2 regions of the Eubacterium sp. LMAG:50 genome follow, and region 1 is predicted to be linked to the other one. Evidence: a T-box and tRNA genes for the amino acid it is inferred to sense, from the RefSeq annotation. Region 1 holds a T-box; the other holds one or more tRNA genes.
What was found. A T-box is a leader RNA that pairs with one kind of tRNA and senses whether it is charged. The one in region 1 lies ahead of metG (methionine--tRNA ligase), so its partner is inferred to be a tRNA-Met.

Region 2: it encodes a tRNA-Met, which carries the amino acid that the T-box ahead of metG (methionine--tRNA ligase) is inferred to sense. The anticodon was not compared.

The regions. Positions count from the first base shown of each region.
Region 1 covers NZ_NALP01000007.1:553,470-558,199, forward strand. Annotated here, with positions in the region: gene CCC31_RS07720 (RHS repeat-associated core domain-containing protein) at 1-662, shown strand, start outside; gene CCC31_RS07725 (hypothetical protein) at 884-1,780, shown strand; gene CCC31_RS07730 (hypothetical protein) at 1,928-2,326, shown strand; T-box leader at 2,391-2,666, shown strand; gene metG (methionine--tRNA ligase) at 2,805-4,730, shown strand, end outside.
Region 2 covers NZ_NALP01000006.1:273,130-277,859, forward strand. Annotated here, with positions in the region: gene CCC31_RS04050 (GNAT family N-acetyltransferase) at 1-156, opposite strand, end outside; gene CCC31_RS04055 (phosphatidylglycerol lysyltransferase domain-containing protein) at 204-1,115, opposite strand; gene ispF (2-C-methyl-D-erythritol 2,4-cyclodiphosphate synthase) at 1,119-1,586, opposite strand; tRNA gene CCC31_RS04065 (tRNA-Met) at 1,861-1,934, opposite strand; tRNA gene CCC31_RS04070 (tRNA-Val) at 1,942-2,014, opposite strand; gene CCC31_RS04075 (DUF4340 domain-containing protein) at 2,353-3,009, opposite strand; gene CCC31_RS04080 (Gldg family protein) at 3,009-4,730, opposite strand, start outside.

The DNA of each region.
Region 1 (4,730 bases):
GCTACACATCAGGAGTATATGATGAATTAACAGGACTTTATTATTTTAATTCAAGATATTATAACCCTGATACAGCTACATTTATTACGCAAGACAGTTACAGAGGAGAGGCAGATGACTATGAAACATGGAATTTGTACGCATATTGTGGAGGAAATCCTATTAGTTATGTAGATCCGAGTGGACATAAAAAAGAAAAGATATATGGAGTTGTATTAGAAGTAAAGACTACTAAAACAGATAAAGAAAAGACTAAGTTTGTTAAAGCTTTATATAGAATTTCAAATAAAAATAAATTTAAAGACAAATACAAATTATTTAAGATAAAAGTTGCAAGACAAGTATTGGTTGCACAAAGTGCTTGGGAAAGTGGATATGGAACTAGCAATTTGGCAGTAAATAATAATAATTTATTTGGGTTTGTTGGCAAAAAGTATGACTCTATTAAAGATTCGATAGAAGCATATGCATGGCAATTAAATAATGGAAAACAAAGAGGCTATAAAAAAGCAAGAAAATATTTGAAAAAAAATAAGAAAGATGCAGTGGGATATATTGGAAAATTTGCAGGGACATATTGTGTTTCATCATCACCGGAATCGTACACAAATACTATAATGAATATGATTAATTATATAAAAAACAGGGGAGTATGGAGATGATAGTTATAAATATGCTAATTTTAACATAAAAAAATAATTAGTTATTGAGAATTTTAATTGTATAGGGCAAGGCCATGTTTATAAAGGCGAGGTTTTTGTAAAGAAAAAACGAGGCTTTAATAAACAAATAAACCACCGGCTATGCCGGTGGTTGTGATTACAATTGAAAATGCATAATGCATACATAATTAACATGTTTATAGAAAGAAACGGAGACTAATATGAAGAAAATATTAACTATAATGACTATATCGATAATAGTCTTAGTTGGTTGCGACACATCAGAAAATATCACAACTAAAAAAGAAAAAATAAAAACGTCAACAGATTATTATAAAGATGAGATTAAGAAAATGACTGATAAAGATATATATAAAATGATTGTTGAGGATTATGATAACGACGGCGAAAAAGAAGCTTTTATTTTAGTTAATAAAGAGGAGGATAAAGAAAATAAATTTGAATTATGGTTTTTAGGTGGGAAAAATAGTCAAAAATTGTCGGATGAATTTGTTGCAACAGAAGATACAACAATTGAGTTGTTTATAAAAAATAAAAACTATATTATTTTTAATGTTGCACAATTAAGGCAGAATGACAGCATGTATACAGAAATATATAAAGTAAAAGAAAATAAGGCAGTAAAGGTTTTTAAACAAAATAAGATAAATTTATTTTTAGAAAACGAAGAATTATATGCATATGATTATTCATATTCTGTGCTACAGCCGGAATTTAATGAATGGATGAGTTTGTCTCAGCAAAAGTATCATATTAAATGGAATGGCAAGAAAGAAATGTGTCAGGACTATGATGTTAAGACATTATCGGAAGAAAAATTTAGCAAAATTTCTAAAGCTGATGATGTAAAAAATTTAATAAAAAAACAAATTAAAAAAAGATATGGAAAAAAGACTACAAATATTGAGTACAAGTATTTTGAAAGAGAAGATAAAAGTGTAGATATTAATATTATTGTAACGACAAAGGACGGAAGTAAATATAAATATTATGTTTCTACATCTGTAATTAACAATACATTAGGAACAAATATAATAATGAGTGAAGGCAATAAAGAAAAATACTTATTTAAAAGTTTAAATGAGCTGACTAACTAATACAGAATAAAAATATAATTGTATATTTCTAGACATATATGATGAGAAGAAATATTGATGCATGAAAAAACAGAATTTACCAAAATAAACATATATACTGTTTTATATAACTTAGTTTAGTAAGGGAGAAAAGATATATATTCGTATGTGGAAATTTATAATGATGCAGCAGTTTTATCAATCTTTTTTTCTATCGAAAAAAAGAACTTACAAGCAGGTTTGCAAAAAATTATGTGGATTATAAAAAATCTAAGAGAAAATATATCGCAAAGGGATATAGATATGAATATGACTTTTTTCACGGACAACCTATGGTTTTGGCTAGAAGACTCCAATGAATTAAACTTTCAGATGGGATATGATTTCATAAAGAAAAAAGAATTATTAACAATCAAAGAAAAAATTAAGGAAAATAAAAAAATAGATTATTATCGTTTGAGAGAAGTATCAAATGTTATATTCAGAAATCAAAACATTTCTTTGATTGTAATGGGTGATGCAAAGGGATTGACGAGGCAGAGGTTGAAAGAGTGGTTGGAAATATAGACAATTCAGCTTTCAATATTGACAAATAATCATAAAAATAATACACTCATAGTAATTAGCATAATTAAACGCAATGAAGAGAAGAGTACATGGGAATACAGTTTACAGAGAGTCTGATTAGGTGAAAGCAGACAACAGGTTGAACTATGGAAGATGGACTTGGAGCGGCATGGGCGAGCATAAAGTAAACCTGTGACGGACACACCCGTTAAAGTGAAATGAGATTTGGATATAGTTTTGTTAGTGGATTAAGAATAGTATTTGAATACAGTAATTAATGATACTAATATCTGAATAAAGTAAAGTGGTACCACGAAGTTAAAGCACTCTCGTCTTTGCATAAAGAAGAGAGTGCTTATTTTAATTTAGTACCACTACGGGCGACAGGCAACGTAATTGTACTTTCGTTGATTTTGTCAATTCCTATGAAACTATATTCGGGAGTTTTTAGAATAAATAAAAAAGGAGTTTATTTGAAATGGAAAAGAAACCATATTATTTGACAACAGCCATTGCTTACACATCAGGTAAGCCACATATTGGAAACACATACGAAGCAATCCTTGCAGACAGTATTGTACGTTACAAAAGACAGCAGGGTTATGATGTAAGATTCCAGACAGGAACAGATGAACATGGACAGAAAGTTGAATTAAAGGCAGCAGAAAAAGGTGTAACACCAAAGGAATTTGTAGATGAAGTATCAGGAGAAATCAGACGAATTTGGGATTTGGTAGGAACATCTTATGATAAATTTATCAGAACAACAGATGAAGACCACGAAAAACAGGTTCAGAAGATTTTCAAAAAATTATATGATCAGGGTGATATTTACAAAGGTGAATACGAAGGAATGTATTGTACACCATGTGAATCATTCTTTACAACATCACAGTTAGTAGATGGCAAATGTCCTGACTGTGGAAGAGAATGTACACCTGCAAAAGAGGAAGCATATTTCTTTAGAATGAGCAAATATGCAGACAGATTGATTGAACACATCAATACACATCCTGAATTTATTCAGCCGGAATCAAGAAAGAATGAAATGATGAACAATTTCCTTCTTCCGGGTCTTCAGGATTTATGCGTATCAAGAACATCATTTAAATGGGGTGTTCCTGTAGACTTTGATCCAAAGCATGTTATTTATGTATGGATTGATGCGTTATCAAACTATATTACAGGACTTGGATACGATGTAGATGGAAATCACGGTGAATTATATAAGAAGTATTGGCCGGCAGACCTTCATTTGATTGGAAAAGATATCTTAAGATTCCATACAATTTACTGGCCAATTATGTTAATGGCATTAGACGTTCCACTTCCAAAGCAGATATTTGGACATCCATGGTTACTTCAGGGTGGAGAAAAAATGAGCAAGTCAAAAGGAAACATCATTTATGCTGATGACCTTGCAAGCTTATTTGGAGTAGATGCAGTAAGATACTTCGTTCTTCATGAAATGCCATTTGAAAACGATGGAACAATTACTTGGGAATTAATGGTTGAAAGAATGAATTCTGACCTTGCAAACACACTTGGAAATCTTGTAAACAGAACAATTTCAATGTCAAATAAATACTTTGGCGGTGTTGTAAATAACGCAGGTGTTGCAGAAGAAGTTGATGAAGACTTAAAGAAAGTTGTTCTTGAAACTCAGGTTAAGGCATCTAATAAAATGGACGATTTAAGGGTTGCGGATGCAATTACTGAAATCTTCACAATGTTTAAGAGATGCAATAAATACATTGATGAAACAATGCCTTGGGCATTAGCAAAGGATGAAGAAAAGAAGGCAAGACTTGAAACAGTTCTTTACAATTTAATTGAAAGTATTACAATAGGAGCAAGTCTTTTAGAGCCATTCATGCCTGAAACATCAAAGAAGATTCTTGAACAGTTAAACACACAGGCAAGAGCATTTGATGATATGACTGAATTTGGAAAATATCCATCAGGAAATAAGGTTACAGAAAAACCGGAAATCTTATTTGCAAGATTAGACATTAAAGATGTAATGCCAAAGGTAGAAGAAATTCAGGCAAAACAGAAAGCAGAAGCAGCACCGGAAGAAAAATATCCGGAAGTTGAACCAAAAGAAGAAATCACAATTGATGATTTTGATAAAGTACAGATTCGTGTTGGTGAAGTATTAAAATGCGAGCCGGTTCCAAAGGCAAAGAAACTTTTAGTTTCACAGATTCGTATTGGAAATGAAGTACGACAGATTGTATCAGGTATTGCAAAATATTACAAACCGGAAGAAATGGTTGGAAAGAAAGTTGCAGTTATCACAAACTTAAAACCTTGTAAACTTTGTGGCGTAGAATCACAGGGAATGATTCTTGCAGCAGCAGATGATGATGGAAACCTTTCAGTAATGACATTAGACAAAGAT
Region 2 (4,730 bases), on a different contig from region 1:
ACCAATAATTTCTCCGTCCTCTTCATCAACTGCAACAAAATTATTCTTAAGACAATTATTCATATAGTAATCCGTATATTCCTTACTATCTTGAAAGCATTGTTCATAAATACTTCGGATATTCAGTTTTTCGTTTTTTTCTAAATATCTAATCATGTTCCATCTCCTGATATTCAAACAATTTCTAATCGAACAATTAGAAACTATTTTTGAATTATTGTATATTTTTCAACCATATATATTGGATTATATGACAATTTTGACTTTCTTAGTCCTTCTAATCCCATATCGTCTTCTCTGTTTTCTTTTGCTGCATTTGGAAATGCTACTTTTAAGAACTCGCTACATATAAAAGTATATAAACCACGAATGTTTGGATTAGCTTTTTCCACAGGAATATAAACCATATCTTCCTGTTTGTAGTAATTTCCAATAGTAAACGCTTCTAATTTATCATCTATATAAACTGAGCCAATTTTATAATCAAATACATTTTCATGTTCTAAAAGATATTTGATTCCAATTGCTTCAAAATCTATAAATTCTTTTTCTTCTGTATGCTCTTTATGCTGTTTCCAATTTTCCAAATAATCCATTATCTCATCATGATGCGTACTATCTAACAGTTTAAATTCATATCTTCCTTCATATTCCCTACAAAATGCATTGTAATGATTCTTTTTTTTATGATATTTTCTACCACTTAATGTCTGTAATTTTTGAGCATCATATACATAATCATAATAAGTTCTATCAGGAATTACAGTATACTTATCTTCCGGCAAATTAAGAATATCAACTGCTTCTTTATCAACTACATACATAACAAGCTTCTTATTTAAAACTTCATTAAAGTATTTTTGAGTATCATAAAAGCACTCTTTTAAATCTTCGTTCCTGCAACATGGAACTGAAGAATAATATTTATTATCTTCGCTTTTTGCTACCCACATCACTCCTTTTTCATTACAAAAATATTGTGTTGGATAACAATCAGTCCACATATATAAATCCAACAAATTACTGTCTGCCGTCTCTGGCCTTCTCATTAAATAATATTTCTGTAACTTATTGTAGTCTTCAATTCTAATATCTTTTAATTCTACATCCTTCATAACTTAATTAAGCAGTGCAATCGCCTGAGATGAAATTCCCAAGCCTTCTCCTGTAAATCCTAATCCTTCCTCTGTCGTTGCTTTAATACAAACCTGATTTTCGTTTATATTTAAAGCTTTCGCTACGTTTTTTACCATCTGTTCTCTATATGGAGCAAGTTTTGGTTTTTGTGCAATAATTGTTGCATCAATATTTCCAATTGTATAATTGTTATCTTTTAACAATTTTCCTACGTGTTCTAATAATATAATACTCGATATATCTTTATATTGTTCATCATTGTCAGGAAAATGTTTTCCGATATCTCCAAGTGCAGCTGCACCAAGAAGTGCGTCCATAATAGCATGAACAACAACATCAGCATCTGAGTGACCAATCAATCCATATTCATACGGAATTGTAACTCCACCCAAAATTAATTTTCTCTCTTTTCCTAATCTATGAACATCATATCCCATTCCAATTCTCATAATCTATTTCCTTTAATAAATACAACAAATTAATTCAAATATATATTATAGCATTTTTCTATATCTCAGTCGATATACGACTTGTTAATTAAAATACTATATTTATACACTCTCTGACACATATTTTTTAGTATAACACTATTCATGTATTTTTATCTACAAAGATTACAAGTTTTGTAACAAATAATCAATGCTCAATTTTTTCTTATAAATTTCATAAACCTTCTAAATAAACGAAAAAAAAGAAGGTTTCCTTAATCAGAACCTTCTTAAGTAGCGAAGGGGGGATTCGAACCCTCGACACCACGGGTATGAACCGTGTGCTCTAGCCAACTGAGCTACTTCGCCATATAAATGGGACCTACAGGGCTCGAACCTGTGACCCCCTGCTTGTAAGGCAGGTGCTCTCCCAGCTGAGCTAAGATCCCGTTGCAATCAAACTGCTTTATTAATATAACCATTTGTGCAACTTTTGTCAACAACTTTTTTCATTTTTTTTAATTTTTTTAACTAGTAGTTTAATTTGTAGTGTAATTCACTCTTACAAGATTGAATTTACCTTTTCTATTCATCATTTTTTATTAATTAACATCAATTAAATTTAACTATCTTTATAATTTCACCCTTGCTTTATCATTATAATACCCAAAAGTTGATTTATATTTAATTATTATAAATCAACTTTTTTTGGATAATCATAAAATTATTTATTTGTTCTGTCTTCGCAGTTCCTTTTTTACATTTTTCAATAGTTTGCTATTTTTTACTAATTTGTTCTCGCTTCAGCCTCATCAGTTATTTCTTCTGTCTGTACTTCTGTGCTCTCTTGTGTCGCAGCTTCTGTTGTTGTCTCAGTTATATCTGATATATTCTTCGAAAATGCCGTTTGAATATCTGAGTCAACCAAATAAATATTATCAGCACCTTCAACCATCATATAATATTTACTTGTATCATAAGGATTTTCTTTTCCAATATACAATGTATACGTTGTGTTATCCTCGTCTGTAAGCGCTATTGTATTTGTCTCTGCAATTACATTTCCATTATCATCTATGGTAAATCCATATTGAGATACGTCGTCCTTTTTAGCAATTTTTTCATCTGCAGTTACTGACACAAGTTTTGCAAGCATATCAGTTTCAACTGAATCTTTGCTTATATTTACTGATGCATCGCTTGAATCATGCCATTTTCCATCGCTATCTTTTGTTAATGTAATCGATGTGCCATTTGTTATATAGTTAAAAGCTGTTATTTTTTCATAATCTTTTAACTCAAATGCCGTTATTGCAGTTGCCTCTTTATTTTCAGATTCTTTTTCTTCCTGATTTTTATAAAATTTACCAACGCCAAAATAGCCAATGATACATACTGCCATCAAAATAACTACTACAACAAATTGTTTTTTCTGTTTATTCATTATCTCTTTCTCCTTCTAGTCCAAATTACGATTCCCGCAACTAAAATAGCTATAGGAAGTACAACTGCAACAATTATTCCTACAAGTCTTGAAACTGATGCTGTAATTGTCAACTGAGAAGCCTGGAGGCTCTTTGAAGGAATTGACAAAGTCTCTACAGAATCATCTGTATTAATATACTCACTTAAAGCATTATTGAACATTTCAAGGTTTGCGTCTGCAACAAGTTCATTCATATTGTCATCTAACATATAAACTGAACTTAACGCCAAAATGTTGGTTTCTGTAGTTGTGCTTTCTCCATTTTCATTTTCGCTTGTTACACTCTTCTTTATTTGTGCTCCTAAATCAAATGTTCCTTCAACATCTCCATCTTCTTTAGTATATTTTTTTGCACTTTTCAAATGTGTTTTTGATACTGCTTTTGATGTTGTTGCTAAAGATGTATATGTTATTGAAGAGTCATCTTTATTTGCCTGTTGTAATCCTTTTGCATATGGAGCAATTATATAGTTATCTATTCCTGACGCAAAACTTCCTGAACCATTTGCAAATGTAAAGAACGGACCATACTGGCTTGAATAGAAGTTTATATCATTTTCAGCCACAACACCATCCACAACTTTCACTCCAAATGCTTCTAATATCGATTCAAAATTTGGTTTATCTGTCTGTGCGCTCTTGTAAGCCTCACATGCAATAATTGCTTTTCCTCCGGCATTTAAATAATCAATAACTTTCTGTGCCTCATCTTTAGAATAATCCTTTGTAGGTCCTAAAATCATTATCATTTCGCAATCATCAACTGATAAACTGTCCATACTTGCTAATTTTATTTCTTCAACATCACAATTCATTTTAGAAATTGCATCTGAAAACTTCGAGCCCATTCCAATTTCATCATGTCCTGTTATCTGATAAACAACCGGATTCTTATCTGATAACACATATGATATAGCACTGTCTAACTGACCTTCACAGTCATATCCTGTGTAAGATGTGGAGCCTGTAGTGTAATATGAACTTGTATCTGCTTCATAAATGTTATTGTAATCTACAACCTTTGACTTATTTGTCTTTTTATTTACAACAATTAAACTATTTGATGTAGGTGCTGAATCTGTATAATCTGCGTAAAAATAAGGATTTAATTTTGTATCTTTATATTCAACACTTATATGCTTTGAGCTATTTTCGTAATTTTTTAATGTTTTCTTTATTGTATCATCACTGCCATCTTTAGCTGCCATAACATAGATAACAACGTCATCATTTATTTTCTTTAGCATTTTCTTTGTATCATCTGTTATCGAATACAACTTAGACGCTGTCATGTCTATGCTTGCCCATAAAGATTTATCTGTAACCTTACCTGCAACTAGATTTACAAATACTGCTACTACGATTGCTATAGCGATAAATCCTGTGCTAAATACACCGGTTGAAATAGTTGCCTTAGATACGTTCCATCTTCTTTTTTGTATTGACTGACAAGTGAGGAATAGGAACAAAACAATAATTGTCAGATAATAAACTACTCCTGAAAGAGAAATTACACCACTCATAAATTCATCTACAGGTGACAACAAATCAAATGCGCCAAGTATTTTTGTAAGTGCATTTCCTGAAGATGAAATCATATTTTCTAAGGAATTCATCATGTAACCCATAAATAAAATTACTATGCTTAAAATGGCCGATATAACCTGACTTTCCGTTAT